DNA from 4 places in the Sporomusa intestinalis genome. Region 2 is predicted to be linked to each of the others. Evidence: riboswitches for the same ligand, from Rfam matches in the RefSeq annotation. Region 2 holds a riboswitch; each other region holds the start of a gene.
What was found. A riboswitch is a leader RNA that binds a small molecule or an ion and turns the genes downstream of it on or off. The one in region 2 is predicted to bind cobalamin.
Positions count from the first base shown of each region.

Region 1: linked by a shared signal. The riboswitch ahead of ACZ481_RS24355 (TonB-dependent receptor plug domain-containing protein) and the one ahead of ACZ481_RS04040 (ABC transporter substrate-binding protein) in region 2 are both predicted to bind cobalamin.
Region 3: linked by a shared signal. The riboswitch ahead of eutS (ethanolamine utilization microcompartment protein EutS) and the one ahead of ACZ481_RS04040 (ABC transporter substrate-binding protein) in region 2 are both predicted to bind cobalamin.
Region 4: linked by a shared signal. The riboswitch ahead of ACZ481_RS12535 (MATE family efflux transporter) and the one ahead of ACZ481_RS04040 (ABC transporter substrate-binding protein) in region 2 are both predicted to bind cobalamin.

Region 1 is NZ_AP042390.1:5,248,741-5,252,951, forward strand. It holds gene ACZ481_RS24350 (TonB-dependent receptor plug domain-containing protein) at 1-618, opposite strand, end outside; gene ACZ481_RS24355 (TonB-dependent receptor plug domain-containing protein) at 641-2,548, opposite strand; cobalamin riboswitch at 2,747-2,923, opposite strand; gene ACZ481_RS24360 (TetR/AcrR family transcriptional regulator) at 2,992-3,639, opposite strand; gene ACZ481_RS24365 (trans-sulfuration enzyme family protein) at 3,760-4,211, opposite strand, start outside.
Region 2 is NZ_AP042390.1:866,223-870,433, forward strand. It holds gene ACZ481_RS04030 (ABC transporter ATP-binding protein) at 1-388, shown strand, start outside; gene ACZ481_RS04035 (ABC transporter permease) at 388-1,122, shown strand; cobalamin riboswitch at 1,141-1,324, shown strand; gene ACZ481_RS04040 (ABC transporter substrate-binding protein) at 1,517-2,524, shown strand; gene ACZ481_RS04045 (FecCD family ABC transporter permease) at 2,499-3,530, shown strand; gene cobN (cobaltochelatase subunit CobN) at 3,564-4,211, shown strand, end outside.
Region 3 is NZ_AP042390.1:4,877,294-4,881,504, forward strand. It holds gene pduB (propanediol utilization microcompartment protein PduB) at 1-721, opposite strand, end outside; gene pduA (propanediol utilization microcompartment protein PduA) at 748-1,023, opposite strand; gene ACZ481_RS22685 (EutP/PduV family microcompartment system protein) at 1,020-1,448, opposite strand; gene eutS (ethanolamine utilization microcompartment protein EutS) at 1,459-1,794, opposite strand; cobalamin riboswitch at 2,113-2,302, opposite strand; gene ACZ481_RS22695 (hypothetical protein) at 2,432-2,563, opposite strand; gene ACZ481_RS22700 (ATP-dependent DNA helicase) at 2,694-4,211, opposite strand, start outside.
Region 4 is NZ_AP042390.1:2,665,978-2,670,188, reverse strand. It holds gene ACZ481_RS12545 (autotransporter outer membrane beta-barrel domain-containing protein) at 1-682, shown strand, start outside; gene ACZ481_RS12540 (hypothetical protein) at 928-1,092, shown strand; cobalamin riboswitch at 1,224-1,407, shown strand; gene ACZ481_RS12535 (MATE family efflux transporter) at 1,524-2,873, shown strand; gene ACZ481_RS12530 (GNAT family N-acetyltransferase) at 2,938-3,447, shown strand; gene ACZ481_RS12525 (MATE family efflux transporter) at 3,732-4,211, shown strand, end outside.

The DNA of each region.
Region 1 (4,211 bases), 1.2 Mb from region 2:
GACAGACCAGTAGCTTCTCTGGCCGTCTGTTCCTTGTGTCCCCAGATTATAAACCTGATAGCCGTTATCGCCGGTAGTGTATTTCAGCGTGGACTCTGCCGCCGGCGCTGTGATTTTTCCCGGCCGTTTGGTAATGATATTAATGACCCCGCCGACCGCATCAGCGCCGTACAGTACGGAAGCCGAGCCACGCAACACCTCTATCCGTTCGATATCAGTCATATTATAATTGACTGCATTGGCCTTATAAGAGGTCCCGATATTTTGACGAACTCCGTCTACAAGCACAACCACCTTATTGGAGCCCCGCAATGCCGGCGCCGTCTCGCCCGATATCTCATAGCCGATGCCATCGCCATACAGCGGTGTATTAAAGCCCGGTACGTGTTCCATAATTTCGTACAAGCTTTTATAATGATTTCTTTCAATTTCCTCGCCGGTAATAACTACCATGCCGGCATTGCTTTTTGCCAGCTCCACCGGCGTTCCCGTTGCGGTAACAACCACTTGCTCCAGGGTAAACTCCGCTGCCGGCGCTGCATAGCCACCGGCCGACAAGGCCAGTGCCACTAAGCCGGTCAATACAACAAGCCGTTTTTTCCTTAACTGTAAATACATCCTTCTGCGCCTCCTGCCACCTCTAAAATGAATATTCAACACCTAATAGGAAATTACGCCCTTTGGCACTGACATCAGCCATCACCCCGGTTGTAGAATTATACCAGCTGACAGGCATGTAGTATTCATTAAACAAGTTGTTGACCTTTGCGAATACCTTCGTATCTTGGCTGGCCTGATAATTGGCACTTAGATTCCAAACCCAGAAAGTCTCTTCCGGTAAAAATTTTACACCGGCGGGAATAGATGACGGCCGGCAAATATCATAACGTCCGATCCCTTTCAGGCCAACGTCGTATCTGGCTTGTCTGTAGGCAACCCCTAGTGTGACAATATCAGCCGGAGTCGAAACAACAATGGGATTATGTCCGGACCACATTCTGAAATAACCCAAATCAACAGACAGATTTTTGTCAAATTTCTTCGCCATATTGAATTCAAAGCCATTATAAATATTTTCGTTCGCAGTATTAATATATTGTCTCATGCCATCGGCAACATTTTTATAGGTAAAGCCATTGGTTTCATTACGCCGGAACACATCAACAGTAATTTGCGTGTTCTTATCAACAGTAAAGTTAAAACCAATTTCATTCGTTTTGCCGGAAGCCGGCTTTAAATCATAATTAGGAATATACAAGTAATTTCCAAAAACTTGTCCTTCCGAGGGCGGGACATAGAAGTCCGCCGAGTTGGCAAATAAATTCAAGCGGCTGTTGACCTTATAGCCTAGATTAAAGCTTTTGGACGTATTATACTCATACTCTTTCGGCATTGTCCGGCGTACACCGGCCGTAAATTTTAATTTTTTATTGATCTGGAATTCGTCCTGCAAATAAACAGCGCTTTCACTCAGGCGGCTGGAGCCAACTGCTTTATAGGTGCTGTAGTCATAGCCTGTGCTGATGCGGTGCCTTGCATCAAGCTGCCGAAAATAACGGTTGCTGACCGCCACTTTTGTTACATCCGTATCATCGGTCTGGGATTTGCCGCCCGGCAACAGGCCGTCACAATGGCGCTCACTGTCCATGCGGCCACGGATGATGGAAAACTGGTTGCCTTCCGTCAATTCTTTGTTTTTATAATCAACAATCATCGTTAGGGCGCTAAGATCATGGAACCCGTACAGCGGTGCATCGTAATCGCCATAACCTTCCGTATAATTGATATCATGGCTGTTTGCATAATACTTAAAAATCACATCGGTAAATTCGTTTACACTATAGCCGTATTTGAAATTAATGTCCTGTACGTCTAAATCTGTGGCATGACTTTTACCGTGACCGTCTTTATAATTACCCTGATTTTTTTTCGCGGCACTGATATACCAGAAACTGTTCCCTTCCGCGCCCTGATTGCTGACGCGAAACGCGTGGTAGCCATAACTGCCGGCTGTATAACTAGCTGTCGTCTCCGGCTTTGTCTGCTGGCGGGTGGTAATAATGTTAATAACGCCGCCAACGGCGTTAGCACCGTAAATCGTGGAAGCAGAACCCTTATACACTTCAATCCTTTCGATATCTTTCATGTCAAATTCCGAAGCACCGCCGCGAAAGGCCGGATTCATCCCCTGATTTACCCCGTCAATTAACACAATGGCGGCAGCGCCACGAATCGTCGGTGCCGAATAACCCGACAGTTCATAGCCAACACCCGTACCATACATGCGGGTATTCACACCTGGGACATTTTCCAGGACATCATAAATTGTCCGGTAATGATTTTTTTCGATATCCTGTTTTGTTATTACCGTAATATCCGAATAGTTATCGGCAGCACTTACCGGCGTTGCCGTTGCGGTAACCACTATGCCAGCTAAATGAAAGGTTTCGGCAGCCTCCTGGGCGGCTTCGGCATTTGTGCTGCTTACTGCATTGCAAGTGAGTAGTGAAAGTAAAATCATTTTCCTAAGGCTATATTTATAACGCACTAAACACACCCCTTAAAATTGCCCAATTCACTTATGACTTTTTTGCAATCAATAATCTGGCCACAATTATTAACAGAAAATAAGCATACTTCCGCTTTTGAAGACAGCGGAAGTATGCTTATTCAATAAGTTAGCGCTAATAGCTCAACGCTAAGCAATATTCTTATTTATGCATTACTCGCCTTGTCGATCGCAGGCAAAAGTAATCAGGAGCAGGCAGTTCTTCTGACTTAAGTTCATCGCCTTTTTTCGCCTTCCCAGATAAGATCCAGTGACATATTGAAAAAAGACTCCCTATTACAGCAGCGGGACTGTATCGGATTTACACCGATTTCTCTATTAAGCCTGTACGGCACCTATTCCCCACAAGTATTAAATTAGACTAATATTTCGACCCCGGGTCTAATTATTATTCTATAACTCTCTATTTACTATTGTCAAGGTTATTTTTTACTTTTGTTGTATAAAATGCCATCAATAAAGAAACGCAGCATACGGACTACCCGAAACTCATATAAGCTTTTCCGTTCAAATAATAACTCAGCGCTTTGCTCGCTGTAGAATTTGCCGCTGCTAATCATTTGCCGGTAATAACCACGGATAAAATGCATTTGTACTTCAAAAATATAAAAAATTTCATTTCGGTTAAAATCATTAACTTTGCCTAATACTTTACTATGCAGTCCGTCATATAACATAGTCAAACGCTGCTTTTCTTCGATAACCTCGTGTTTTTCGCACTCGCTGTTAATTATGTCTTCATATTCCAGCAATTTTATCAGCAAGTAGTGTTCCTTAATAAATTTATCGGTCATTTTTATGGCAAAACCTTTAAACTCTTCCCCGCTCATAGGCGCTACCTGCTCAAGTTCACTGATAAAATCCGCTACTAATTCCACATGCAAGTCATGTAAAATCTTCAAATATACAGAAGCTTTCGATGTAAAATAATAAAAAATCATTGATTTTGCCATTTTTGCAGCTTTCGCTATATCTTCGACGCGCACTTCATCGTAATGATTACTTTTTATCAAATCCCTAGCGGCTGCAAGAATTTGTTCCCGCTTTAAGGCCCGTTTAGTATTAGCCATATCCTTGACCTCGTCATTTGTATAAATTATAGTATGTATCCTGCCTGCTTAAGCCGGCCGCATGACAAACCAGCCTCGGCCGCCATCGCGTTATTAGGCTGTATGCAGGCATATACTCTATTACCCTTCCTCTCCCAAGGCAGCCTCGGCCGCTTGCTGGAGATCACGCACAAGATCCCGGTAATCTTCGAGTCCGGCGTGGAAGCGTAAAATATACCCCTCCGGCAGGGGCGTGACTTCGCGGTTGGCATGCACCGGCAATACCAGCGACAAATGCCCGCCCCAGCTCTCAGCAACCCAGAACAGGTTCAGGGCATCGACAAAAGCCTCGATGTGCTTTGCCGGCAGGTCCGGACGGAAAGCGACGCTGAACAGGCCATTGCCTTTACTGAAATAACGTGTAAACCGTTCGTGATAAGGTGAGGTCGCCAAAGTCGGCGAAAGGACGCCGGTGACAAAAGGCTGTTGCAAAAACCATTCGATCAGCCGCGCTGCGGTGTCGGCGTGTTGATTGAGACGTTCTTCGGTCGAATCAATTCTGTGATACAGCCGCGAGCAAGTCGTTGGTGCGA
Region 2 (4,211 bases):
AGAGTTTTCTCTGGGGGAATACCGTACCAAACGGATTGGCCATTTATCCGGCGGCCTGGCCCGGCGGGCCCTGATTGCCCGTGCCCTCCTGCCGGAGCCCCGCTTATTGCTATTGGATGAGCCAACAGTCGGGCTGGACCCTGATGTGCGCCGCGAGTTATGGGATATTGTGCGCCGGCTGGCCGCTGCCGGCAAAACCATAGTCATAACAACTCACTATATGGAGGAGGCGGAGCAGCTGTGCCACCGGGTGGCGATGCTTAAAGCCGGCCGGCTGGCGCTGCTTGATACGCCGCAGGGAATCAAAACCCGGTTCGGCCAGTGTGACGGTACGGCCACGGCGCTGGAAACCGCCTTTATCAAACTGGCGCGGGAGGGGAAGGGCTGATGGGATGGTATGCGGTATTTAACCGGGAAATGATTGTGCTCTGGAAACGCATCGGCCGGATGGGCTATGTCTTTTCCTCGATTTTGTTTCCGTTTATTTATCTGTTTTCGTTCGGCCTCGGGCTGGGGGGACGGCTGAATGTGGACGGCGGCTACGTCCCGTTTCTGGCCAGTGGGATTGTCGGGGTAACCATTATGTCCAATGCCTTTCAGCAGACCTCGTCCTCCGTCAGTGTCGGCCGTTTGCATTTTAAAAATTTCCAGAGTTTCGTGCTCAGCCCGGTCAGCCCGTTTGAGGTTGTTTTGGGTATTATCCTGGCCGGCGCTGTAAGGGGCGTATTGTTTGGCGGGCTGGTATTTGCGATTGCCTGGATAAGTTTCGATGTGAACAGTCTTAGCGGCATTGCTATTCTTGGCAGTATCCTCGGCGCCTGCTGCTTTGCCGGCATGGGCATGCTGGCCGGCATGCTGGTTAAGATGCCTGATGATGTTGCGCTGCTGAATAATTTTTTTATTACGCCGATGATTTTTTTTAGCGGTTCTTTTTTTCCCATGCAGAATCTGCCGGCCTGGCTGACGGTGCTGGCCCAATTATCACCGCTGGGCATTCTCAATACCCTGCTGCGGACTGTATACTGGGATGCCGCCGCCGGGATCGCTATGGCCGCCTTACTGGCGCTGACCAGCTGCTTTTTTATGGGCAATATATGGCTGTACCAGCGGTACAGCGAGTAATGCGGGAATGTTAACCAATTACATATTAAGGAGACAGGTGCCCTTTGGGGCTTAATAGGGAAGTCCGGTGCAATACCGGCGCGGTCCCGCCACTGTAATGGGGAGCGAAGCCAGGATAGACCACTGAAACGCGGGCGTTTTGGGAAGGTCTGGGGGAGCGATGAGCCAAAGCCAGAAGCACTGCCTGTCTGACGTCACCGGTTTACTCACGCGCGATGAGGAGGGGATTAGCATGCATTTTGGCTGTTTTTCCAGTCAGATAAGGCATCTTTTTGTTTGCAAAACCCTCCCTGGACATGTTCAGGGAGGGTTTTGCTTTACCGATTCCAGGCGGTCTGCAAAACCGGCCTATAAGTAGAAGTTGCCGGCAATGACGGAAATAAGAGGAATAACAATGAAACAGCTATTGTGTTTATTAATAAGTGGCCTGCTTTGTCTGCTCCTGACAGGCTGTCCCGCCAGGCCGCTTGCCGGGCAGGAAGCCGGCGCCGGTACGGGCTATACCGTAGCCGACGACACCGGCTACACCATGGTGCTGGCGAAAAAGCCGCACCGTATTGTATCGCTGGCCTATAGTGTGGACGAACTGCTGGTAGCGCTTGTGGACACAGACCGGATTCTTGCTTTCAGCCGCTGGGCTGACGATCCGGGCATTACTTTCATTACCGCCGGCCAGGCCGCCGCCGTCGGCAACAGGGCCGTCCCTTATGCGGAAGCACTGATTGCGCTCAGGCCGGACTTAATTATTACAACAGCCGGCACCCTGCGGCCGGAAGCGGTACAAACCCTGAGAGACACCGGTATTGCCGTGTTTATATCCAAAAGTCCCAAAAACCTGCCGGAGGTAAAAACGAGAATAAAAGCGGTTGCCACAGCGGTGGGCGAGGAAGAAAAAGGGCGGCTGCTGATTGCCGACATGGAGCAACGTTTGCAGCGCCTGGCAGCAATACTGGCGCCGGTGACCGCCAATAAGAGAAAATGCGGCCTGGCTTTTGACTTTACGGGGGTTATCGGCAACAGAAACAATCTCCTGGCCGATATATTCAATTATGCCCACGTGCGTAACGGGGCTGCCCGGAAAGGGGCCGGCAGCATGGAACAGGGCGATAACCGGCTGTCCAAAGAGCAGATTATTGCCGTAAATCCTGACCTGTTTTTGTTGCCTACCTGGAATTTTGACGGCCGGAGTGATGTTGACGGCTACCGGCGGCAGATTATGGCAGACCCGGCCCTGCAGCAGGTGGCTGCAGTCCGCAATAACCAGGTCGTGCTGATTCCCGACCGCTATCGCTATGTTGGTTCGCACCATGTTGTGGAAAGTATCGAAATACTGGCCAGAGCCGCTTATCCAGAACTTTTTTTCAAAGAAGGGCATCATGTTGAAGCTATGCACCCGGAATAAGAGTAAAATTCTGCTGTTGTTTGTTTTTTGCTTACTGGTGACAGGTCTGCCCCTTACGCTGGGGCAGGTTGATATTCCCTTAACCGGCGCGGCCGCGGTGCTGGCTTATCAACTGTATATACCAGGCATCAGTGCCGCTGATTTTACCTTTGAGCAGCAGGCGCTCCTGTGGCATATACGTATGCCGCGGACCCTGGTCGGCCTGCTGGTAGGGTCCGCCCTGGCCGTAGCCGGGGCTGTCCTGCAGGGGGTTTTCAGCAATCCGCTGGCCGATCCCAGCCTGCTTGGCGTTACCAGTGGCGCCGCTACCGGCGCGGTTATTGCCATCGCGGCCGGTATTGGTTTTACCCAACTGGTTTCGTTGCCGTTTTTCGCTTTCACCGGCGCGGCTGCCGCAGTCGGCCTGACGGTTCTGCTGTCTGTGCGGCAGGGAAAGCTGCCGGTTATGCCGCTCCTGCTGGCGGGGATGGCTGTCAGTATTCTGGCCGGAGCGCTGACGGCCGGCATTTTGACAGGCCTGAATGAACAGAAACTGCAGCAGTACCTGTTTTGGATGGTGGGAAGCCTTGATTTCCGGCGCTGGGAGCATGTTGTTATGGCGGCCTGGCCTATCGGCGCCGGGATTGCCGGCTTATTGTTATTAACACGGCAGCTGAATGTTCTGGCCCTGGGGGCAACCGAGGCCAGAGCTGTCGGTATGGCGATTATGCCTTTCCGGCTGCTGATCCTGTTGCTTGCTTCCCTGATTACGGCTGCGGCAGTCTGCGTCAGCGGCAGTATCGGCTTTGTCGGCCTGATCATACCCCATATCGCCCGGCTGCTGGTGGGGCCGGATTACCGTATCCTGCTTCCCTTCAGTGCCCTGGCCGGCGCCGCCTTTTTAGTGCTGTGCGATACGCTGGGGCGGGTGCTGATCTGTCCGGCTGAAATACGCGCCGGCATTATGACCGCCCTGGTGGGCGTACCTTACTTTTTATATCTGTTGAGAACAATGCCGAGACAGTAGTCACAGGCCACCTGAAGGCAGAGGAGTTGGATTATGGTACTTATATTTACGAATGTCGAGCGGCAATGGCTGATGCTGCAGCAGGCCGGGCGGTATCTTACCGAACATAACCTGCTTTGGTCGGAGCTGCGGATTTTTTTCTTCAATGACAGTGTTGCCTGGTCAGAGCAATATGCTGCGATGCTGACAAAAGCCGATGCTGTCGTTTTCCTGTGGCAGGGACCGGTTTATGAATGTGCGTTGTCGGCTAGGGCTCTTGTCTTGTTAGACAGCGAAAACAAGGGTTTATACGCCTTTATGTCGACTGCCGGCAACAATGCCGACCGGGTTCATGGTTTCAGCAGCGAGGAAATCAAGAAAATCCGCGATTATATCCTGTTTAGCGGCAGCAGTAATTATCAAAACCTTTTATTATGGCTGCAGCATAAAACCGGCCGGGATACGTGCGCCTGCAAGCCGCCGCAGGCCCTTGCCTGGCAGGGGCTCTATCATCCTTCGGCCAGGGAACCGGCGGGAGTGCTTTCAACCGCCGGGTATGTAGCCGCATTTTGCCCGCCAAACCAGCCGCTGGTGGGCATCCTGTTTTCCCGCGAATCCTGGATATGGCAGGATACGGCCTATATTGACGCCCTGATCAGCGCGTTGGCGGACCGGGGGCTTGCTGCCCTGCCGGTATTCGGG
Region 3 (4,211 bases), 1.5 Mb from region 2:
CGGCAATAACCGACTGCCGGACGGCGCCCGAGTCGCCGGTTACCATCAGAATCACTTCATTGGAAAAGCTGGTGCCGTTGCCGGGGCTGGAATAACCAACCACCTCGACACTGGCCGTTTTTACCGCAACATCAGCCATCAGCACGCCGATTGCCGCCGGGGCGCCCACAATCAGCCCAAAGGCCCGGCCCAGCGGTGCGCCAAAAGCCTTATGTATGGCCAGGCTGGCCCGGGCGGTGTACTGCAGCTCAAGATGGCCGGCGTCATTGGCATACACATCGCCAAAGGTGCGCTCCAGTTCTCCCAAAGCCACCTCAATGGCCCGCCGGGCGTCAGACACCTCCTCGGCGCCGAACAGAATCAGCGAGCCATGGCCGGCGCCGCCTTTCGTGTCCCGGGGCAATTCAATACTGATAATCTCGGTATTCGTGGCTTTGACGGCTTCATCAGCCGCCATAATATGCGGACCGGCCCCGGTCCGGGCGCCAAGGATGCCAATGGACCGGAACTTAGGGTCCAGCTTCATCTTTTCGTGCAACCCCGAATCTACGTTGGCAATGACCAAGCCGACCGTATCGCCGATGGCCGTGCCCACGAATTCCGTAATCCCCGGGCTGACACACACCCGGGGTGTGTCAGCTGCCGGTGCCGCCGTTTTCGGCTCGGTGCTCATACGCTTCTTGATCTCATTCATGACCTGCTCAACCAAATGATCTTCCATCTATTACACCTCCAAAATAGCTGTTATTAAATTTTGGGAATAATTCTTTCCACATCGGTATGGGGCCGGGGGATAACATGAACTGAGATTACCTCACCCACGCAGCCGGCGGCGGCAGCGCCGGCGTCTACCGCCGCTTTGACAGCCCCGACATCGCCCCGTACCATGACGGTAACCAGGCCGGAACCGATTTTTTCATACCCTACCAACACGACATTGGCAGCCTTGACCATGGCGTCGGCAGCCTCAATGGCTCCCACCAGGCCTTTGGTCTCGATCATTCCTAAGGATTCGCCCACTATTTACACCCCCTTTCAGTAAAAAAATCAATTAATGCCGTCAGGCCTTCGCCGGTAAGTGCGGACACATAGAAAAAAGGTCCCCTGACACCGGCTTGCTGCAATCGTGCCCGGGCTTTTTCCCGGTCGGCGCCGGCCAGATCAATTTTGGTGATAATGCCCACGGCCGGCCTGGGAAACATGCCGGCAAACCCGGGCGGCAGCCCGGCCCGGAAATCGGCGGCAGCCTGCACCACAGCGATCAGACTGGCTTCGGCGGCGGTAACCGCCAGCGAGGAATAGAAGCGGGGCATTTGCGCATACTCGCCCGGTGTGTCAATCATGCCGTCACGAAAAAGAATGCTTTGTGTTTTCCGGGCCGTACCGCCGTTATGCTGCAGGGCATTGATCAAAGAAGTCTTGCCGGCGCCAACAGGACCAATCAGCATAATCATCCTGCTAAGACCGGGTCAGGCCGGCGGCGGTAAACCCCAAGCCTTCGGCCAGTAAACCGGTTACCTGCCGCAGCGCGGCTTCTACCGCCGACACATTGCCGGTAATAACGACAGAACCGGTAAACCGGTCCATAAAACCAATCTGGACATGGGCGGTTTTGGTTGCTGCATCGGCGGCAATAATGGCCGCTTCGGAGGGTGTAATCGTTAAAATTCCAATCGCGCCGCTTGTCCCAAGCCCCAGCTTGTCGCATAATTCCTGTTTCGGATTGGCGATTAGGTGAGCCAGTGTCACCTGCTTGCCTGGTACATATTCCTGCACTACTCTTGTTTTTTCCACTACACTATACCTCGCTACCCCTAAAACTCTGCTGCCCGCAACGGGTCCCTGTCTACCAAATGTAAGCCAATTGGCAAATCACGGTTGTCCCCAAAACAAATAAAGGCAATAGGAAAAAGACTTTCAAACAAAGTCTTTTCCTATTGCCTTTTTCTTATGCAGAAATTGTCGAAAAGAAAGGTTTTATTTACACTAACTGACCGCCTGCCTACACCCCGCAGCAACGGTTGCCGGGCCTGAATCACGGCAGGCCCCTGCCAAAAGGGCAGGGGCTCATTGTTATCCTCATCCTTCTGGTAATACCCCTGACGCGGGGGTAAATAACAGCCAGCATAGGCAGGTCTCCTGGCTTGACGGCTTTCAGGCCCCCTGCATCCCCTCCTGCCGGCGGGTATGCGGGCTAACCTCCGTCTACAGTGGCGCGACCGCGTCTTGCGGGATGTCTCCATCCCTCGGAACTTCCCTATTCTCCTCTCGTTTGAGAGGCACCTATGTGGTGGCATATATGCTGTTTATGACCTGCTGTTATCATATACCGCAATTAAAATTTTATACATAAAAATATTAGCGTGTAGCCCAAACAATAAACGCCTGCGGCACATCTTGCTGTGCTGCAGGCGTTTATCACGCTCAGCCGTTATTTGCCCCGGCCACTCTTGCGCATAGGCATTTTATGATTGGAATTTTTCACCTTGCCGGCTTTGGGAAACGGCTTATTATTCTCATTGGCTTTTTTCTTTTTTTCTTGCAGTAAAGCGAGTAAATCCACTGTGAACTCCTCCTTTTTGCCAGTGTCCGGTATATCTCTATTTTACAACACCGCCGGCCGCTGGGGCAAGGCTTGCGGCCACCCGCGGCCCGGCTTGGCTGTCATTTTAACATAGGTAATATTATAGCCTTCAAAGCTCCTGCTGCCAAAATTGCCGGACCCCGCCGGCAATCCGGTCAACCCCCGGCGCACGTACGGCCCCCCGCCATTCCAGGGGGAAAAGCCGCCTGTACCGGGCTTGGGCAAAACGGCTATCAATCAGCAAAATTACGCCCCGGTCCTGCTCGGTGCGGATCACCCGCCCCGCGGCCTGCAGGACCTTGTTCATCCCCGGGTAGATATACGCGTAGGCAAAGCCCTGGCCGTTATTCTGTTCAAACCATTGTCTGATAATCTCCCGTTCCGGGCATACCATCGGCAGCCCCACACCAACAATTACGGCGCCAACAAGCCGTTCCCCGGTCAGATCAATGCCCTCGCCGAATACGCCGCCCAGCACGGCAAACCCCACCAGGGTTTCCGTATTGCCGGCAGAAAACTGCTCCAGAAAGCCGGCCCGCTCGGCTTCCGTCATCTCACCGGTCTGTTTGCTGACCCTGATCTGCGGGTTGTGGAGGGCAAACCGCCGGCTTACTTCCTCCAGGTACCGGTAAGATGGCAGGAATACCAGATAGTTTCCGGTTTTCGCCTTAATCGCGGCGGTAATGCTGTCGACAATCACGTCATAGGTCCCGGCCCTGGTCTTATAGGTTGTGCTGATATGGTCGGCGACCAGGATTCGTAGATTGGCGGCGGCAAAAGGCGAGGGCACGATGATTTTGCCATCGCCCTCCCCGCCCCCTAAGATCTCAAAAAAATATTCCATCGGGGCGAGGGTAGCGGAAAAGAAGACTGTCGCCCGCCCCCGCAGCCCTGCCTGGCGCAGCAGTTCTGCCGGATTAACGCAAAACAGTGTAAGCTGTACCTCTTTATCTAGTTTCTCGACATAGGTTACATACCGTTCATCATAGGTCTCAGCCGTGCGCAAGAAAGCATTCGCCTGGAAATAGAGCTCCAGCAGCTCTTCCCGGAAATCGGCCTGCTCATTTTTCGCCAGCCACTTTTCGGCTGCATCCATAAAGGTTCGCAGCAAGGGCAGGACCTCGCTGAATAGCTGTTCCCGCACATAATAGTCTGCGCCCCCGGCTGCGGTCTTTTCCCCGCATAGTTTGCCTAACTGCAGCAGCAGCCTGTTGATCTTGCCGGCAGTCTTAGCCAGGGCGGGCAGCTCCTTGTTGACCGCTTTCTTAATCTGCATAAAGCTTTGCTTTGTTATCGCCGCGGAAAACATCTCCCTGGCCCGGTCAACAAGATTATGGGCCTCATCAACCAGGAAGCAGTATTGCCCGCCGGGTTCCTGAAAGAACCGCTTCAGATAAACCCGGGGATCGAACACATAATTATAATCACAAATAACCGCATCTGCCCAAAATGCCAGCTCCAGCGATAATTCAAAGGGACAGACTTGGTATTCCCGCGCCTGCTGTTCAATGACCTCGCGGGTAAAAGCCGCCTCTTGCCAGCAGGCGAGCAAGGCCGGCTTAATCCGGTCATAATACCCCGCGGCGTAGGGACATTCCTCCGGCGTACAGGCCGAACCGGGACTGAG
Region 4 (4,211 bases), 1.8 Mb from region 2:
GGGTGCGGCCGTAAGCCACAACGACGGGGAAAGCGACTATATCCTGGGCGGCAAAGGCGACAATACGGCGACCAGCCTGTCCCTGTACGGCAGCTGGCTGGGCGGTAAAGGGCACTACACCGACATCGTCGTAAAAGGCGGCCAGGTGAAAAATGACTTCACCGTCTATAACGAAATGGGCCATAAAGTGGCAGGCGACTACAAAACAAACGGCCTGTCGGTGAGCGCCGAATACGGCCGGCGCCTCGAACACGGCAACGGCCTGTATGTTGAGCCGCAGCTGCAGTTGAGCTGGGGCCGGCTGCAGGGCAAAGACTATACCGCCACCAGCGATGTAAAAGACGGGGACGGCAACTACCGGACCATGAACATCAGCCAGGACGGCTTTACCAGCCTGGTTGGCCGGATCGGGGTCGGCGTCGGGCACCTGACAGCCACCACCAGCATCTATGCCAAAGCCTTTTTGGCGCATGAATTCAGCGGGGACTTCAGCAGCCGGTTCACAGCCGAAGAGGCCAAAAGCAGCCGGGTGGACCTGGGGGGCAGCTGGGCGGTCTTCCAACTGGGCGGCAGCGCCAAAGTGAGCGATAATTCCTATGCCTATGCCAATCTGGAAAAGAGCACCGGCAGCGATATCGACACCGACTGGCGCGTTGACGCCGGCCTGCGCTGGAGCTTCTGATAAATATCTGTATCCGTGGTAAAAGGCGACTTCAGCCTGGCTGCTTCACAGCCTGGTATGATCACAGTGCCCACACACCTTAAACGGCGGCTGGGAAGCCTGGCCCCACAACGACATAACAAGCAGGCCTGCTATTCAGGAGAAATAGCAGGCCTGCTTGTTATGCCGAAAAATAATTAAACTTTTGCAAACGGCTTTGCGCCAATGTGAATATAATAAAATAACATAATATGGAGGTATGTAAAATGGATATAGAAAAAATTAAAACTACGATTAATGATGTCGGCCGTAAAGCCCATGGTGCTGTAAATGGATTCGCAGCTTTTCATAATTTTGAAAGCTGGCAGGTATGGGTGGGTGTTGTGCTTCTGATTGTTCTAACCCTCTTAATCGTTTTTATCCTTTGCTGAAACAAGACAGGAAGCGGTAAAATAGGCAAGACGGATAACCGCGGTGCAATCTCTTGACAGATTTGGTCATTTTATGCAATACTTTTTATGCAAGTGTCTTACAGATTGTGATAAAAGCTGCGAGTATGAAACTTCATAACTACGATATAGGTGCCCGCGAGGGCTTAATAGGGAAGTCCGGTTGAAAGCCGGCGCGGTCCCGCCACTGTAATGGGAGAGCGATTCCAAGAAATACCACTGAAACCTTGTGTCTCGGGAAGGTTTGGAGGAGCAATGATCCAGAGCCAGGAGAACTGCCTATATTCAATCACCGTTATTACCTGCGAACGATAGGGAGGCGATTGGGGCAATAGTTTATTGTGCTTATTTTACCCCAATGCATTCGCTGCATTGGGGTATTTATTTGATTATACCGACAGTAAGGAGCACCAATGCGGGAAAAAACAACAACTGTGATTGGCCTGAACGATCATAAAAAATTTATGGCTCTGGCCATACCTTTGACCATTGCCACCTTAACCACACCGCTGCTGGGAGTTGTCGACACGGCAATTATGGGCAGGCTTCCGCAAGCCGCCTACATCGGCGGCGTTTCTATCGCGGTACTTATTTTTAACACATTATACTGGATCTTGGGTTTTTTGCGGGTCAGCACTTCAGGATTTAGCGCCCAGGCCAGTGGCAGCGGTGATAAACAGGCAGTTGCACTGGCGTTGCTAAGGCCGCTGCTGATTGCTGTTGGCCTCGGACTGGTAATTGTTGCCCTCCAGTGGCCGATAAAGCAAATCGCCTTTGCCCTGCTGGCGCCGAATGAGACAGTTGGCGAGATTGCCGCCGCCTATTATCATATCCGCATCTGGAGCGCGCCGTTTACGCTGGGCAACTATGTCATTGTCGGCTGGCTGATGGGAATGGCGAAAGTAAAGCTGTCACTGGCTTTGCAGGTTTTTATGAATGTGCTGAATATGGTACTAGCCGTACTGTTTGTCGGCGGCTTCGGCTGGGCTGCCGGCGGGGTAGCTGCGGCAACGCTGATTGCCGAGATTGCGGCGTTCCTGCTGAGTGCAGCTATTTTATTAAAAAGCAGGGCAATTACACTGGAAAAGCTTTCAGCAAAAAAGATTGTTGATCCGGCGCCATTGGTCCAGATGATGAAAGTAAACCGGGATCTATTTATCAGAACAGCCTGTCTGCTGACTGTTTACGATTGCCTGGCTGCTTATGGCCTGCGGTATGGGGACACCATTCTGGCGGCTAATGCCGTTTTATTGCAACTGCATTTTGTAATGGCCTATTTCCTGAGCGGCTTTGCCAATGCCGGTACCGTTCTGGTTGGCCAGGCAATTGGCGAAAAGAATGAGGCTCTTTATGTCAAGACCGTTAAGCTGACAGCTATCTGGGGGGGCGCTACGGCCGTTGTCCTGGCAGCAATAGCAATCGCGCTTAAAATTCCTCTGATTCAAATGTTTACAACCCTCGCCGATGTGCAGCAGGCTGCATTGCAGTATAGTTACTGGATAGCCCTGTTTCCGCTGGCTGCTTTCTGGGGGCTGGAGCTGTACGGGATTTTTGTGGGGGCAACGGCGGCCGCGCCTGTTCGTAATTCACTGATATATTCTTTGATCACGTATTTCATTTCCCTGTGGCTGGCCGTTCCCACCCTGGGCAACCATGGTATTTGGCTGGCATTTATCGTTTTCAGTCTGGGCCGGTCGCTTTTCCTGTGGATTTATCTGCCGGGACTGAACAGAAAAATCGCCGCCTTGACGGCTAAAGCCTAACAAGGAGGCAGCTCAGGCCTGCAGGAAGAATATAACAACTAAACGCTATAGGGAGGGTATTTGCTTGGCTACGCAGAATTTAGTAATTCGTCCCATTCGGTCTGAAGACATAGCCGCTGTACAGGATTTTTTGTTAAAACAGTTGCGGGATTTGTTTCACCAGGAAGGTCAGGCAGCCATTACTGACGATGTCTGGGGACTGGGAAAAACCTACCTTGAACCGGAAAACTGCAATATGTGGGCGGTATTTACGCCAGCGGGAACCGTTGTCGGCTCGGCCGCGATTTGTGCTTACAATGACAGAATCGAGTTGCTCAAAGGCCGCTACCATCTGCCCACAACGGCCGAAGTGGGCCGCTGCTATATTGACGCCGGTTTACGGCGCCAGGGAATTGGCTCAAAGCTTGTCGGATTAATGACTGACTTTTGCCGGCAGCACGGGTACAAAATGCTGTATCTGCACACCCATCACTTTTTGCCGGGAGGCTTTAACTTTTGGCAGAAACAGGGGTTTGAAATTATCCTTGACCAAGGCGGCAGTTTTGAAATTGTTCATATGGAAAAGCAATTATAACCGCCAGGCAAAATACAGGCCTGTATTATAACCGGAAAGATGCTGTTCTTATTTCGGTAAGAAAGCATCTTTATGGTTTCCTGCTTATTGTTAGCTTGCTGCCGGATAAAGACAGCACCGTATACCTTATCACTAATCCTGAATAGCAGGATAATTTTTTTAATTGAAATATCCCCCATAGGGGGATATGAGTAAAAAGCAAAGTCTGAAACCAGGTGGAAACGGCGGTTAAATTACAGCAAAGTCGGGTTTGGAACGATACTATGTAGCCGGGAGATTTGCAAATGTCTAATACGGTTAGTAGCGAAACGTGGCAAGAGAAAGTCCGGGTAGTATTGACATTGGCTGTGCCAACGGTAATCGAAAACTTGTTATTAAATATTGTCGGTTTTATTGATACCCTGTTTGTTGCTAAAATCGGCTTGCAGGAAGTTGCCGCCGTCGGCGTCACCAATGCCATCGTAGCCATTTATATTGCGGTATTTATGGCGATGGGGATAGGCACCTCCTCGCTGATTGCCCGCTGCCTCGGGGCCGGAGATGCCGGCCGGGCCAAAGCCATCGCCCGGCAGTCAGCGTGGCTTGCTATCATTTTAGGTCTGTTTTTTGGTGTTGTCACATTGCTGTTTGCTGAACCTTTGCTGCGTTATATGGGAACTGAGCCTGAAGTCCTGCAGGCGGGTATAACGTATTTTCAAATTGTGGGCGTCCCGTCTGTGCTGATTTCCCTCATGACGATATTCGGCAGCATATTACGCAGTGCC